DNA from 3 places in the Streptomyces sp. NPDC005811 genome. Region 1 is predicted to be linked to each of the others. Evidence: riboswitches for the same ligand, from Rfam matches in the RefSeq annotation. Region 1 holds a riboswitch; each other region holds the start of a gene.
The links. A riboswitch is a leader RNA that binds a small molecule or an ion and turns the genes downstream of it on or off. The one in region 1 is predicted to bind cyclic di-AMP.

Region 1 (5,180 bases):
GATCGGCGATGTCCGCGCGCTGCGAGACGTACTGCCGCATCGGGTAGGCGAGCGCCACGATCAGGGTGCACAGGACCAGCGCGAGCAGCGCGGCGCGGCCGGTCAGACGGGAGCGGCGGGCCTGGCGCTTGGTCTGGGAGCGGTAGACGCGGGCCGCGGTCTGCTCGCCGAGCACCCGCAGTCTCGTCGCGGTGGAGAAACGGTCCCGGTCCTTCACGGCCATCGGCTTCGCGCCTCCCCTTTCTCACGCGCGTACGTCCCCGCACACGGTACGGGACCGAGTACGGGGACGTACGTACGACTGGCTGTCGCGTGACCCGGGCGGGGTCAGCCCTTGGACACTCCGCCACGGAAGCGCGGGAAGGCCGAACGACCGGCGTACACCGCGGCGTCGTCGAGGATCTCCTCGATGCGCAGCAGCTGGTTGTACTTGGCGACGCGCTCGGAGCGGGCCGGGGCGCCGGTCTTGATCTGGCCGCAGTTGGTGGCGACGGCCAGGTCGGCGATGGTGACGTCCTCGGTCTCGCCGGAGCGGTGGGACATCATGCACTTGAAGCCGTTGCGCTGGGCCAGCTCGACGGCGTCCAGGGTCTCGGTGAGCGAACCGATCTGGTTCACCTTGACCAGCAGGGCGTTGGCGGTGCCCTCCTCGATGCCGCGGGCGAGGCGCTCGGGGTTGGTGACGAACAGGTCGTCGCCGACCAGCTGCACCCTGTCGCCGATGCGGTCGGTGATGACCTTCCAGCCGGCCCAGTCGTCCTCGAACAGCGGGTCCTCGATGGAGACGAGCGGGTAGGCCGCGACGAGCTCCTCGTAGTACTCCGTCATCTCGGCGGCGGAGCGCTCCTTGCCCTCGAAGAGGTACTTGCCGTCCTTGTAGAACTCGGAGGCGGCGACGTCGAGCGCGAGGGCGATCTGCTCGCCCGGGATGTAACCGGCTTCCTTGATGGCCTCGAGGATGAGGTCGAGGGCGGCGCGGTTGGAGTCCAGGTTGGGGGCGAAGCCACCCTCGTCACCGAGACCCGTGGACAGGCCCTTGGTCTTCAGCACCTTCTTGAGGGTGTGGTAGACCTCGGTGCCCCAGCGCAGGGCCTCGGAGAAGGACTCCGCGCCGATCGGGGCGATCATGAACTCCTGGATGTCCACGTTGGAGTCGGCGTGCGAGCCGCCGTTCAGGATGTTCATCATCGGCACCGGCAGCAGGTGCGCGTTGGGGCCGCCCAGGTAGCGGAAGAGCGGCAGGTCGCTGGCCTCGGAGGCGGCGTGGGCGACGGCGAGGGAGACGCCGAGGATGGCGTTGGCGCCGAGGGAGCCCTTGTTGTCGGTGGCGTCCAGGTCGAACATGGCCTGGTCGATCAGGCGCTGCTCGGTGGCGTCGTAGCCGACGAGCTCCGGGCCGATCTGCTCGATGACGGCGAGGACGGCCTTCTCGACACCCTTGCCGTGGTAGCGGTTGGGGTCGCCGTCACGGAGCTCGATGGCCTCGAAGGCACCGGTGGAGGCGCCGGACGGAACGGCGGCACGACCCGTGCTGCCGTCGTCGAGGCCGACCTCGACCTCGACCGTGGGGTTGCCTCGGGAGTCCAGGATTTCCCGGGCTACGACGACGTCGATGGACGGCACGAGCATCTCCTTCTTGGGATGTGACGCTGGTTGTGCGGTGCGCTGGTGGTGCGGGCACAGGGGCCTTGTCGGCCTTTGGTGGGCCTTGCGCCTAGAGCCTATCCGCCCCGGGGCCCGCGGCAGCCGACCGACCGCCCCGTGGACAAACTGACCGTACACATTGTTCCCCATCGGAACAAAGAGCGGGTGGCGCGGAGGCGAACACCTGGGCAAAGAAAACCCCGCTCCGGTGCGTACGGGGGAACGCGCACCGGAGCGGGGAGCCCGTGGGGACGGGGGGGGACCCTCACGAGGTCTTCAGTGTGCGGGGCCTTCATGTGAGCGGCCTGTGGCCCCGCCAGGAAGCGGATGTGTCACTTCAGGTGCAGCTGCTGGCCCGGGTAGATGAGGTCCGCGTCCTCGACGATGTCCTTGTTGAGCTGGAACAGCTTCTGCCAGCCGCCCTTGACCTTGTGCTTCTCGGCGATCGAGCTGAGGGAGTCGCCCTTGACGACCTTGTACTCGCCGTCGCCCTTCTTGACCTTCTTGCCGGTCGGGGTGGTGACCGTCTTGGAGGCGGCCGGGCGCTCGGCGGAGCGGGAGGCGGTCTGCTGCTCGGTGGAGCGGCTGGCGGTGGAGCTGTTCGAGCCGGAGCTGCCGGAGCTGCCGGAGCTCGAGGAGGAACCGGTGCTGCCGGAGCTGGAGCCGCCGCTGTACGGCGTGCTGGACAGGCCGGTGCCGCAGACCGGCCAGGCACCCTTGCCCTGGCCCGCGAGGACCTTCTCGGCGACGGTGATCTGCTGGTCCTTGCTGGCCAGGTCGGCGCGCGCGGCGTAGGCGGTGCCGCCGTACGCGGCCCAGGTGGAGGCCGAGAACTGCAGGCCGCCGTAGTACCCGTTGCCGGTGTTGATGGACCAGTTGCCGCCCGACTCGCACTGGGCGACCGCGTCCCACTCGGAGGCGGTGGCGGCGGAGGCGTTGCCGGCCGCCATCAGCGGGGCGGCGATGGCGACACCGGTGACGCCCGCGAGAGCGGCGACCCGGGTGGCCTTGGACGGACGACGGTGCTTGCCCTTGCCGGAAAACAGCATGGTTCATCCCCTCACCGACGCCTGCGAGGTGAGCTGTCGGGTTCGGGCCGGTTGAGTTGCCCGGCCGCGCACCTCACGGTGCGCGGCTTCACCCCGAGCCGGTTCCGGCGGTCAACCGCCGGGCCCGGCACTTACCTTGGGTCCCCCGCTCCTGCCTACGGCGCTTGACGCGACGACTGTTCCCGGGCCGCCACTGGCAGGATTCGGCGTTGCGGCGGCCGGGGCCCGGATTGCCGAGCGGTCCTGACCGTAGACACCCGATACGGGGAATTTCAAAGACGATCACGACTTCTGAGACTCATCCCACACTTTCACCAAACCGGACAATCGTCGCGAAGTGGGACGTGAACTCCCGGTGTTTTTAGGGGCGTTCCGCCCCTATTGCACCGCTGTGTCGAGGGTCTGACCGGGCATGATGTCGCTCGGATCGGCGCCGATGCGGTCCTTGTTCTCGGCGTAAAGGGCACGCCATCCGCCGTCGATTTCAAGGGAGTCGGCGATGGAGGCGAGGGTGTCGCCCTCGCGGACCGTGTAGGTGTCGGCGGCATGCCGGCCGGCCGTGGCGGTCGAGGTGCCCTCCGTGGCGGCCTCGTCGGCGGTGGCGCCGCGATGGCGCCCGGAGCCGAGGGAGCTGGTGTCGACCAGGCTCCAAGTCCCGGCATCCTGGACCGCATTGTCCGAGTTATCCACTTCTGGGGCGGTCGCGGACGGGCTGCCGGACTCCTGCGCCTCCCCCTTGGACTTGCCCGAACTGTCGGACTTGCCGGAGTCGTTCCCCTTGGAGGAGGAAGCGGACGAAGGGGACTCCGAGGCCGAAGCGGACGAATCGGCCGAGGGGGTGGACGCGTCCTCGCCGGAAGCGTCGGAGGCGTCGGACCCGTCGGAGTCACCGGAGTCGGACGACCCCTTGGACAGGTCGGACAATCCGGAGGACACGGACGAGTCGGACTCGTCGTCCGCCACTCCGGTGTCCACGCCCTCCGCCCCGCCGTTCAGCTGGGTGAGCCCGGACGTCAGCCCACAGGTGCCCCAGGCGCCGACGCCCTCCTTGGCGAGGAGCTGCTGGGCCACGGCGATCTGCTGGTTGCGGCTGGCCAGATCGGGGCGGGTGGCGTAGTCGAGGCCGCCGTACGTCTCCCAGTCCTCCTGGGAGAGGCTCAGGCCGCCGTACTCGCCGTCACCCTTGTTGGCGCTCCAGGACCCGTCGGTCTCGCACTGCGCCACCTTGTCCCACACCGTGCCGTCGGCCGCGCTCGCGCCGCTCGCGGCGAGGAGCGGGATGGCGATGGCGGAGCCGGTGACTCCGGCCGCGACGAGGAGGGCCGGAGCCTGACGGGGGCGACGGTGCCGACCGTTCCCGGAGAGCATGCGAGGGCCTTTCTCTGGACAGCAGTGACCGGCGCGACGGACGTGAGCGCACATGAGTTCGCCGCGCTGACGACCGAACGTATCGGCAGACGATCACTTGTCACAAGTTAATGCCGCGCAGATCACGTGAAGATCACAGACTTGAGGGTCGGTCACCTTTGCTCCCTCGGACGGTCACACTGCGGCTGACCTCAGGTCAGCTCTCCGTGCGCCACCGGCCGGTCACGCACCGCGGTGAACTCCACGGGCAGGGTGCGCAGTCCGCGCATGATGAGCCCGCCCCGCCATCTCAAGTCGGCCGGGTCCACCGCGAGTCGGAGGTCGGGGAGCCGGGTGAGGAGGGTGGCGAGGGCGCTCTGGCCCTCCAGCCGGGCGAGGGGGGCGCCCAGGCAGTAGTGGATGCCGTGGCCGTACCCGAGGTGCTGGTTGTCGCGGCGGGAGAGGTCGAGGGTGTCGGGGTCGGTGAAGCGGGCGGGGTCGCGGTCGGCGGCGGCGAGGACGACGAGGACGGGGTCGCCGGGGGCGATGTCCTGCCCGCCGAGGGTGAGGGGTTCGGTGGCGAAGCGCCAGGTGGCCAGTTCGACCGGGCCGTCGAAGCGCAGGAGTTCCTCGACGCCGGTCTCCAGGAGGGCGCGCTCCCCCTTCGCCAGGGACCGCTGGAGCCGGTCCCGCTGCCCGGGGTGGGTGAGGAGGGCGTAGGTGCCGTTGCCGATGAGGTTGACCGTCGTCTCGAAGCCGGCGAACAGCAGGATGAAGGCCATCGCGGCGGCCTCGTTCTCGGTGAGGTGCTCGCCGTGGTCGGAGGCGCGGATGAGACCGGAGAGGAGGTCCTCGCCGGGTTCCGGCCGCTCGGGGAGTTCCGCGCGCCTGCGGTGGATGAGCTCCAGCAGATAGCCGCGCATCTTCTTCACGGACCGTGCGACACCGCCCCGGGGTCCGCCGCCGTGACGGATCATCATGCCCGCCCAGTCCCGGAAGTCGTCCTGGTCCTCGCGGGGCACGCCGAGCAGGTCGCAGATCACGTAGATGGGGAGCGGGAAGGCGAAGTCGTGGATCAGATCGGCCTCGCCCGCGTCGGCGAACCGGTCGATGAGGCCGTCGGTCAGTTCCTGCACCCGG
Region 2 (5,180 bases), on a different contig from region 1:
AGGGTGAACGCCGTACGGGCCGTCTGGCCGCCGAGCGAGCGCTGTCGGGGCTTGCGGTGCGCTGCCACGTGGGACTGCACGTCCTTTCGTACGACCGCCTCGGCCGGGGGCGTCGACCGTCGTCAGGACGGACCCACGGCTGTCAGGCGGCCCCTCGGCCGTCGGGGGAGCGGACGGACGACCGAGGGAGGCGCTGACGTGTCCGGCGGCGGCCCGCACAGGGGGAGCGGGACGCCGCCGGACCTTCTCGGCGGTGGTGTCCGACTGCCGCCCCTGGCCGGGCGGCGGTGGGGAGCCGGTCACCTGGGGCAGGACGCTAGGCCCGGCGGTGTCGGGTCGGTGACCTGATGTGCGGAAAAGGCATGAGCGGACCACCGGCTGACAGTTTCTGCACGGCGGGCCGGGCCGGGGGCGTCGGGTTCGCGCGGCGCGATGATCGATGCCGCGATTCCGGGGCGGCCCGGCGTGGCGGGATGCTATGGACGCATATATGCGAGTGCCGGCACCGGGGGAGGGCCGGTGCCGGGAGGTGGGGGCCGGTGTCGGGTCGCGGGAGCCGGGCTGATTAGCATCCGGCCTCATGGACGTACTCATCCATCTTTTCGTCGGCCTCCACATCATCGGCATCGCCGCGCTCCTCGGCGGCTTCCTCACCCAGATGAAGGCGATGGGCCAGGGCACGGCCCGTTTCGTCCCCGCGATGCTGCACGGCGCCGCGACCATGCTGGTCACCGGGGTGATCCTGGTCGGCCTCAACCAGGCCGACGACCAGCCCCTGAACAACATCAAGATCGGGGTGAAGCTGGCGCTGCTGGTGGTGATCCTCGGCCTGGTCTATGTGAAGCGGGACGACGAGAAGGTGGAGAAGCCGCTGTTCGGCCTGGTGGGCCTGCTGACCGTGGCGAACATCTTCATCGCCGTCCTGTGGACCTGACAGCCCCGACGGATCCGCCGAACCCGGTGATCAGGGCCGCCGTGGCGACCGCCAGCCAGGCCGCCACCGCGACCCACAGCAGCACCTCCCCGGGCCCCTTCAGCCCCGGGACGTCGGCGGCGGTGGCGACGGACATCGTCGCCACCGCCGTCATCCCCAGCGGGAACACGGTCGCCCATCGCCGTACGTCGTAGCGCGGCCGTGGCCGGAGCACCTCGGCGGCGAGCAGGACGGCGTACCAGACGAGGGCGAGGACGAGCAGCGCGATCGTCATCCCGCGCAGGACGCCCCGGTCGTCGGCGTTCCACAGGTACAGCGCGTGGTCCGCGTCGATGAGCCGCGCCCCCGCGAGCGCCGAGACGGCGAGCGCCCCGCCGGCCACCCACTGGTCCCCGGCGCCCTCGGTGACCTGCCGCCAGTCGAACAGGATGAGCATGCCCACGTAGAGCAGCAGGCCGAGCCAGAACAGCACGAGCGCGGTGTGCGCGGGCCAGGAGAGGCTCTCGGCCTTCGCCAGGGTCGCGCCCAGCACCGCGAGCCCCTGGGTGGCCACGCAGCACAGGAACACGGCTCCGGGCAACCGGCGGGCCCGGTGGCTCAGGACGCGGCGGGCGAGCTGCCGTACGACATCCGTCATCAGCACCGGCCACAGTACGGCCGCCAGCGCCACCAGCGCCCAGGCCAAGGACTGCCGGCCCAGCGCCGAGACGCCCGTGCCGAGCACGGTCGTGGCGGCCACCGCGGTCAGCCCGGCCGGTGTGGCCGCCTCGGCCAGCCAGCGCCGGCGCTCCCACAGGAGGCGTACGGCGAAGTCTGCGGCCAGCGCCACCCAGGCGGCGGCGGCCAGCGCCAGCGCGGCGTGGGACAGGACCTCGTGCCTCGCCAGGCGCAGGCCGATCGACAGGATGCCGGTGGCCAGCACGGCGGCTCCGGCCGCCGGCGGACGCCGCGCCCACCAGGCGCGAAGGGAGGAGGTGCCGGGCATGGGCCCGATGCTAGGGACGTGAGGCGGCTCACGCGGCGGCACACGCGCGTAGTCGCAAAAAACGACCTGCACGCGTGTGCCCGCACAGGGCTCAGGCCGGGCGGACCACGCTGTGGATGCCCGACTCGCCGTCGTAGTAGATCGACTCCTCGCGCACGTACGCGCCCGGCTTCGGGGCGTGGATCATCATGCCGTTGCCGATGTAGATGCCGACGTGGCTCATGTCGTCGTAGAAGAAGACCAGGTCACCGGGGCGGGCGTCGGCGAGGGAGACGGTGGTGCCGGCGTTCACCTGGTCGTACGTGGTGCGCGGCAGGGAGACGCCGGCGGCCTTCCAGGCGGCCTGGGTGAGGCCGGAGCAGTCGTAGGAGTCGGGGCCGGTGGCGCCCCAGACGTACGGCTTGCCGATCTGCGCACGGGCGAACGCGAGCGCCTTCTCGGCCTTGGTGGTGTACGAGGCGTCCGACGACGACGAGGACGAGGAAGAAGACGAAGAAGAAGTCGAAGACGACGAAGAGGAGGACGTGCCGGTGTCCTGCTGGGCGGCCTGGGCCGCCTGTTGCCGTGCCAGCTCGGCCGCCTCGCGCGCGGCCTCCTCCTGCTTCTGCTTCTCGATCTCCGCCAGCCGCGCCTTCTCCTGGGCCGTCAGCTGCGCCAGCAGCTCGCGCGCGTCGCCGAGCTTCTTCTGGACGGAGGCCTTGGCGGTCTTCAGGTCGCTCTGGGCGTCGTTGAGCGTCGCCAGGCTCTCGGCGGCCTCCTGGCGCTTGCGCATCGTCTCCGACTGCTCGGTGACGTAGTCGTCGACGGCGCCCTTCTGGCGGTCGGTCAGCCGGCCCATCAGCTGCGTCTGGTCGAAGTAGTCCTGCGGGGAGTCCGCCAGCAGGAACGTCGCCGTGTCGGGCGCGGAGGCACCGGTGCGGTACTGGGCGGCGGCGAAGGAACCGAGTTCCTCGCGCGCCTCGTTGAGCTTCTGGGTGCGCCGGGCGACGTCGTCGAGGAGACCGTCCACCTGCTTGCGCTGCTTGGTCGTCTTCTCCTTGGCGGCGTTGTACTTCTCGGTCGCCGACTCCGCCTGGCGGTAGAGGTCGTCGACCTTCTTCTCGACCTCCTCCAGGCTCGGCTTGCCGTCGTCGGAGGGGGCGGCGTTCGCCGACTGGGAGAGCAGGGCCACGGAGGTGAGCGCGGCGGTGGCCAGGGCGGGCGTGCGTATGCCTGCCGCGCGGTTGCCCTTGAAGCGCGGCTTGCGGTGCTGCGACGCCAAGAGAGGCGACTCCTTCCATCGTCCGCCTACCGGGTTAGCTGTCGGGTTCGGGCGGATGGTTCGGAAGGGCGCCCTACGGCCGTCTCCCGCTGGGGAAGTCGGGCCGATTCACCCCGGGGTCTCGGTGGGTCCCCGGCTCCGGCTGCCTCACAGGGGGCGCACCGGACTCGGCGGAGGCCGTACGGCCCGGCGAGGTTCGCCGGTGGGGATCCGCGTGGCCTGCCCGGAACGGTAGCCAACTCGTGTGGCCCGTGTGAAGGTTGATGGGCGATATGCCCGATACATTTTTGTTACCTTGCGCAAAGCCGGGACATGGGATCACGTGCTGTGATATCGCCGCCTCGGAAGGTGAGGGCGGGGATGTTCGGGGGACGGCCGCGCGTTGTCAGTGGGGCACCCTAGACTCGGAGAGCGATGAGCAGCCTCTTTGACGACAGCTTCCTGGCGAACCTCCAGGCCCCCGCGGGCCATGAGGAGGAATCCCCGCCGCCGCCCGAGGACGATCACGTTCCGGAGTCGCTTCCGGACGATCTGTTCGGCGGGAAGTTCGACGCGCCCCCGGACCGGGACGCCTACTACCGCGACGGCGCCCCCCGCCCGGCGATCGACGCCGCCGCCCTCCTGGAGGGGCTCAACGACAACCAGCGCGCGGCCGTCGTCCACGCCGGCACCCCCCTGCTCATCGTCGCCGGCGCCGGCTCCGGCAAGACCCGTGTGCTCACCCACCGCATCGCCCACCTCCTCGCCGAGCGCGGCGTCCACCCGGGCCAGATCCTCGCGATCACCTTCACCAACAAGGCCGCGGGCGAGATGAAGGAGCGCGTCGAGCAGCTCGTCGGCCCGCGCGCGAACGCCATGTGGGTGATGACCTTCCACAGCGCGTGCGTGCGGATCCTGCGGCGCGAGTCGAAGAAGCTCGGCTTCACGTCCTCCTTCTCGATCTACGACGCCGCCGACTCCAAGCGGCTGATGGCCCTGGTCTGCCGCGACCTGGACCTCGACCCCAAGCGCTTCCCGCCGAAGTCCTTCAGCGCCAAGATCAGCAACCTGAAGAACGAGCTGATCGACGAGGAGGACTTCGCCGCCCAGGCCGGCGACGGCTTCGAGAAGACCCTCGCCCAGGCCTACGCGATGTACCAGTCCCGGCTCCGCGAGGCCAACGCGCTCGACTTCGACGACCTGATCATGACCACGGTCAATCTGCTGCGCGCCTTCCCCGATGTCGCCGAGCACTACCGCCGCCGCTTCCGCCATGTCCTCGTCGACGAGTACCAGGACACCAACCACGCCCAGTACGCCCTGGTCAGGGAGCTGGTCGGCACCTCCGAGCACCCGGTCGACGTACCGCCCAACGACTACGACATACCGCCCGCCGAGCTCTGCGTCGTCGGTGACGCCGACCAGTCGATCTACGCCTTCCGCGGCGCGACGATCCGCAACATCCTCCAGTTCGAGGAGGACTACGCGGACGCGACGACGATCCTGCTGGAGCAGAACTACCGCTCCACGCAGACGATCCTGTCCGCCGCCAACGCCGTCATCGAGCGCAACGAGTCCCGCCGCCCCAAGAACCTGTGGACCAACGCGGGCGCGGGCGCGCGCATCACCGGCTATGTCGCCGACACCGAGCACGACGAGGCGCAGTTCGTCGCCGACGAGATAGACCGCCTCACCGACGCGGGCGACGCCAGGTCGGGCGATGTCGCGGTCTTCTACCGCACCAACGCCCAGTCCCGTGTCTTCGAAGAGGTCTTCATCCGCGTCGGCCTGCCCTACAAGGTCGTCGGCGGCGTCCGCTTCTACGAGCGCAAGGAGGTCCGGGACGTCCTGGCCTATCTGCGCGTCCTCGCCAACCCGGAGGACTCCGTCCCGCTGCGCCGGATCCTCAACGTCCCCAAGCGGGGAATCGGCGAGCGCGCCGAGGCGATGATCGACGCCCTCTCCCAGCGCGAGAAGATCAGCTTCCCGCAGGCGCTCAAGCGCGTCGACGAGGCCTACGG
Region 3 (5,180 bases), on a different contig from region 1:
TAGCCGTCGTGGAAGCGCAGCGGAACCCGGACGCGGGCGCGCTGGGTGGCGGCGGGGGTGTCGGGCATGCGGGTCTCCCGGGGCGAGTGCGGTCGGTACGGCTTCTGCTTCAGATTTGAAGCAGTGTGCCGGGTGAGACCCTACCCCATGCTTTAAATTTGAAGCAACGTGATTGTGGCCCGGCTCACGAGCTTCCGGAACATCCCGATGAACGCCTGCGCCACGGCAGTTCTTCCGGCAGCGCCTCGCCGTCTTCCTGGAATCCGGCGACCACCTGCGTGAAGATCTCCTCCAGCTGGCGGACCTGCTCGGGGGTGAGCCGGTCGAAGAGGCCGGTGCGGACCGTCTCCACATGGCCGGGTGCCAGCCGCTCCAGGGCCGCCATGCCCTCCTCCGTCAGCACCGCGACACTGCCGCGCTTGTCCCAGCGGCAGTCCTCGCGCCGCAGCAGACCGTCCTTCTCCAGCCGGGTCACCGCGTACGTCAGCCGGCTGCGCGTGATCTTCAGCGATTCCGCCAGATCGGTCATCCGCAGCCGCCGCTCGGGGGACTCGGACAGGTTCGCGAGGATGGAGTAGTAGAGATGGGGCATGCCGGCCTCCTGCTGGAGCTGCCGGTCGATGGCGTCCTCCAGGAGGAGATAGCCGGCGACGTACGCGCGCCAGGCGCGCTGCTCCTCGGGGGTGAGCCAGCGGGTCGTCATGCCTCCAGTGTAGGTTTGTTTCAAACTTGAACCAAGACCCACCTCGTTGCCGAAACAGTTCGTGTCCCAGGGGAGCCGCGCCGATGCCGTACCCATACGTCCTGCTGTCCGCCGCCGTCTCCCTCGACGGCTATCTGGACGACACCACCGCCGAGCGCCTGCTGCTGTCCAGCCCCGCCGACTTCGACCGCGTCGACGAGGTACGGGCCTCGGTCGACGCGATCCTGATCGGCGCCGGCACCATCCGCGCCGACAACCCCCGGCTGCTGGTGAACTCCGCCGACCGCAGGCACGCGCGCGTGGCGGCCGGAAAGCCGGAGTACCCCCTCAAGGTCACTGTCAGCGGCTCCGGCGACCTCGACCCCGCCGCGCACTTCTGGCACACCGGCGGCGACAAGGTCGTCTACACGACGGACCGGGGCGCCCGGCGCGCCGAGGCGCTCGGCATCGCCGCGGATGTCGTCCCGCTCGGCCCCGACCTGGACTGGCGCCGCCTCCTCGAGCACCTCCACGACGAGCGCGGCGTACGGCGGCTCATGGTCGAGGGCGGCGGCACGATCCACACCCAGCTCCTCCAGCAGGGCCTCGCCGACGAGGTCCAGCTCGTCCTCGCCCCCCTCTTCGTCGGCGACCCGGACGCGCCCCGCCTCTTCGGCCCCGGCGCCTACCAGGGCGGACGGCTCCGGCTCACCGAGACCCGGCGGATCGAGGACGTCGTCCTCATGCGGTACGAGCCCACCGCCCCCGGCACCGGCCCGCTCCCCTCCGCCGCCGACCGCCACTGGCTGGCCCTCGCCTGTGAGCTCGCCGCCCAGTGCCCGCCCTCCGACACCGCCTTCAGCGTCGGCGCGGTCATCGTCGCCGCCGACGGCACGGAACTGGCGCGCGGCCACTCCCGCGAGGCCGGCGACCCCGTCGTCCACGCCGAGGAGGCCGCCCTCGCGAAACTCGACCCGGCCGACCCCCGGCTGGCCACGGCCACCGTCTACAGCAGCCTCGAACCCTGCGCCCGCCGCGCCTCCCGCCCCAAGCCCTGCGCCCGCCTCATCCTCGACGCGGGCGTGCGCCGGGTGGTCACCGCCTGGCGGGAGCCGGACACCTTCGTGACCGCCGCCGACGGAAACGGGCTGCTGACGGCCGAGGGCGTGGACGTCGTCGTCCTCCCGGAGTACGCCGAGCGGGCGAGGGTGGCGAACCTGCACCTGAGCGGGTGATACAGTTGTTTCAACGACGCGGGGTGGAGCAGCTCGGTAGCTCGCTGGGCTCATAACCCAGAGGTCGCAGGTTCAAATCCTGTCCCCGCTACTGAAGGCCGAGGGCCGGAATCCGAAAGGGTTCCGGCCCTCGGTGTATGCGTCGCGCGTTCTCCGTCCGGCCCTGCAAGCGGGCTGTGTGTGTACTGTGAATTCCGGCAACTCGCCCGTTTTTCACCGGTCATGGCCCGAAAGTCCAGGCCAAAAAAGGTTGTTGATCAAGGGGAAGAGCTTGGAAAGCTACGCCCGGGTCTATTAACGTTCGATAACGCAGCGCGGTCGTCCCAGCCGTCACAAGAGTCGGCTCCGTGCGCACGCGTCGAATCCCGCAAGGGAACCGGGGAACCACCATCTTGGGGTGAATCGCACGGAAGCGTCGTGAACTCGTAGAGTCACGAACGGTTTACGCGCGTAGGAGACCTTCCCGCTCCGAACCCGTCAGCTAACCCGGTAGGCGTCGGAAGGAAAGGAGTGCGCCCGCGTGGCGTCCAACCGGCCTGCTCCCGAAGCCCCCTTCGTGCCGAGCCAGCGTTCCTCTTCCGACACCTTCGGCTACGGCAGCTACCGCAGCGAAGAGGGCCCCTGGGAGGAGTGGAATCCCACCGAGGAGTCCCTCGCCCCGGCACGGGGCAAGCACCGGGTCGCCAAGCAGCGCGGCGGCGGCGGATTCGCCCGCAGCTCCACCGTCCTCGGCGTCGGCGTCATAGCCGCCTTCAGCGCCGGCGGCATGGCCAGCGCCAACACCGGCAAGCCCCCGGTCTCCATCTCCATGCCGGACCTGCCCTCCGTGGGCTCCCTCATCTCCGACGACGACTCAGGCCAGGACGCCGCACCCGCGCTCTCCGGCTTCGGCGCCGAGGCCTCCACCGCCACCGACCGGAGCGGCGCCGCGGCCGACGCCGGTGAGGCGCTGCGCGAGCGGATCATGGCTCAGGCCGAGTCGCAGCAGACCCAGGTCGCCGACCGTGCCCAGGCCGCCGCCGAGGCCGCCGCGGCCAAGGCGGAGGCGGCCGCGGTCGCCAAGGCCGAGAAGGACGCCAAGGCCGAGGCCGCCGCCGCGAAGGAGAAGGCCGAGCAGGCCGCCAAGGAGAAGGCCGAGGCCGCGCGCCTGGCCGAGCTGGCCAAGCAGTACACGCTGCCGACCTCCTCGTACACGCTCACCGCGACCTTCGGTCAGGCCGGTGCCTACTGGTCCTCCGGCTACCACACCGGCCTCGACTTCGCCGCCCCCACCGGCACCCTGATCAAGGCCGTCCACAGCGGCACCATCACCGAGGCGGGCTGGGCGGGCTCCTACGGCTACCGCACCATCCTCACCCTGGACGACGGCACCGAGCTGTGGTTCTGCCACCAGTCCTCGATCAACGTCAGCGCGGGCCAGAAGGTCGGCACCGGTGACGTGATCGGCCGCGTCGGCGCCACCGGCAACGTCACCGGCGCCCACCTCCACCTGGAGGTCCACCCGGACGGCGCCGCCAACGGCATCGACCCGATGGCCTGGCTGCACAGCAAGGGGCTCAACCCGTAAGGGTGCCGTCCTACGGGCGCGTCCAACTGATGCCGCCCTTGCCCTTCCCGGAGCGGTCCTGTTCACACGTTCTTCGTACGCTTCGGCGCGGCGGACGGAATGGGCCGCTCCGAAGCCGTTGTTGACGTAGGACATGACTTCTCTGCGCAAGCTCGGCTCCTCGGACCTCGAGGTCTTCCCGCTCGCCCTCGGCGGCAACGTCTTCGGCTGGACCGCCGACGAGGCGACCTCCTTCGCCGTCCTGGACGCCTACGCCGCCGCCGGCGGCAACTTCGTCGACACCGCCGACTCCTACTCCGCCTGGGTCGACGGCAACAGCGGCGGCGAGTCCGAGACCATCCTCGGCAGGTGGGTGCACAAGCGCGGCAACCGCGACGACGTCGTCATCGCCACCAAGGTCAGCCAGCACCCCGACTTCCCCGGCCTGACCGCCGCCAACATCAAGGCCGCCGCCGACGCGTCCCTCACCCGCCTCGGCACCGACCACATCGACCTCTACTACACCCACTTCGACAAGCCCGAGGTGCCGGTCGAGGAGATCATCGGCGCCCTGGACGAGCTGGTGAGGGCCGGCAAGGTGCGCCACATCGCCGCCTCCAACATCTCGCCCGAACGCCTCCGGGAGTCCCTGGAGTTCTCCGACCGCGAGGACCTCGCCCGGTACGTCGCCCTCCAGCCGCACTACAACCTGGTCTCCCGCGACACCTACGAGGGCGGCCTCCAGGACCTCGCGGCCCGCTCCGGCCTCGCCGCCGTCCCCTACTTCGCCCTGGCCTCCGGCTTCCTCACCGGCAAGTACCGCCCCGGTACGACGGTGGAGGGACCGCGGGCCGCGGGCGCCGGCAAGCACCTCGACACCGAGCGCGGCGTCCGCGTCCTCGCCGCCCTCGACGAGATCGCCCGGGCCCACGACGCCGAGGTCGCCACCGTCGCCCTGGCCTGGCTCGCCGCCCGGCCGACGGTCGTGGCCCCGATCGCCTCCGCCCGCACCCTGGACCAGCTGCCGCCCCTGCTGGCGGTGGCGGACCTGGAGCTGACGGACGAGGAGATCACGTGGCTGACGACGGCCTCGGCCCAGGCATCCGCGTAACCTCCGACCCCTACGACCGATAGGGGTTCTGGACGGGGTACGGCCCCGCCGGATACCCGTACCCGTAGTACCCGTGGGCGTTGCCGTGCCCGTGGGCGTTGCCGTACCCGTGCGGGGTGCCGTAACCCTGCGGGCTCCCGTACCCGTAACCCGGCCCGGGCGCCGTGGGCACCGTCATCCGCGCCGCATGGTCCAGCGCCGGGCGGGCGACCTCCCGGCGCCGCCACAGCTCGTTCAGCAGCTCCCGCTCCCGTACGACGAAGTCGTCGCCCGCCCGGCCGCCGCGCCCCCGGTGCCGCAGGAACGCCAGCGAGGTCGCGTACGCCTCGTACTCGGCGACCGCCCGCGCGGCCGGGCGGCCCAGATGCCGCTTGGCGTACTCGCGGGCCAGCCGCCGCGCCCGCATCGAGCCGAGCGCGTACGGCTCGGCCGGGGTCAGCCAGCCGGCCGCCGTGTACGCCGGCAGTTCCTCGCGGACCGTGCGCAGCTCCCGCTGCCGGGTCCACACCGCCAGCCAGGTGAGCAGCCCGAACGCGGGCACCATGAAGGACGCGTACACCGCGAAGAACCCGAAGTCGCCGAAGGTCGAGGAGCCGTTCCACAGGG

Region 2: linked by a shared signal. The riboswitch ahead of ABZ490_RS18415 (NlpC/P60 family protein) and the one ahead of ABZ490_RS19905 (transglycosylase family protein) in region 1 are both predicted to bind cyclic di-AMP.
Region 3: linked by a shared signal. The riboswitch ahead of ABZ490_RS45685 (M23 family metallopeptidase) and the one ahead of ABZ490_RS19905 (transglycosylase family protein) in region 1 are both predicted to bind cyclic di-AMP.

Annotation. Positions count from the first base shown of each region.
Region 1 is NZ_JBEXXK010000017.1:81,332-86,511, reverse strand. Features, by position in the region: gene ABZ490_RS19915 (septum formation initiator family protein) at 1-223, opposite strand, end outside; gene eno (phosphopyruvate hydratase) at 328-1,629, opposite strand; gene ABZ490_RS19905 (transglycosylase family protein) at 1,977-2,693, opposite strand; cyclic di-AMP (ydaO/yuaA leader) riboswitch at 2,697-2,866, opposite strand; gene ABZ490_RS19900 (transglycosylase family protein) at 3,072-4,061, opposite strand; gene ABZ490_RS19895 (cytochrome P450) at 4,253-5,180, opposite strand, start outside.
Region 2 is NZ_JBEXXK010000015.1:158,865-164,044, forward strand. Features, by position in the region: gene ABZ490_RS18400 (NlpC/P60 family protein) at 1-68, opposite strand, end outside; gene ABZ490_RS18405 (hypothetical protein) at 581-934, shown strand; gene ABZ490_RS18410 (tellurite resistance/C4-dicarboxylate transporter family protein) at 912-1,919, opposite strand; gene ABZ490_RS18415 (NlpC/P60 family protein) at 2,011-3,180, opposite strand; cyclic di-AMP (ydaO/yuaA leader) riboswitch at 3,188-3,363, opposite strand; gene pcrA (DNA helicase PcrA) at 3,595-5,180, shown strand, end outside.
Region 3 is NZ_JBEXXK010000070.1:40,182-45,361, forward strand. Features, by position in the region: gene ribA (GTP cyclohydrolase II) at 1-68, opposite strand, end outside; gene ABZ490_RS45670 (MarR family transcriptional regulator) at 185-703, opposite strand; gene ABZ490_RS45675 (dihydrofolate reductase family protein) at 787-1,917, shown strand; tRNA gene ABZ490_RS45680 (tRNA-Met) at 1,935-2,008, shown strand; cyclic di-AMP (ydaO/yuaA leader) riboswitch at 2,264-2,430, shown strand; gene ABZ490_RS45685 (M23 family metallopeptidase) at 2,438-3,484, shown strand; gene ABZ490_RS45690 (aldo/keto reductase) at 3,618-4,574, shown strand; gene ABZ490_RS45695 (PrsW family intramembrane metalloprotease) at 4,585-5,180, opposite strand, start outside.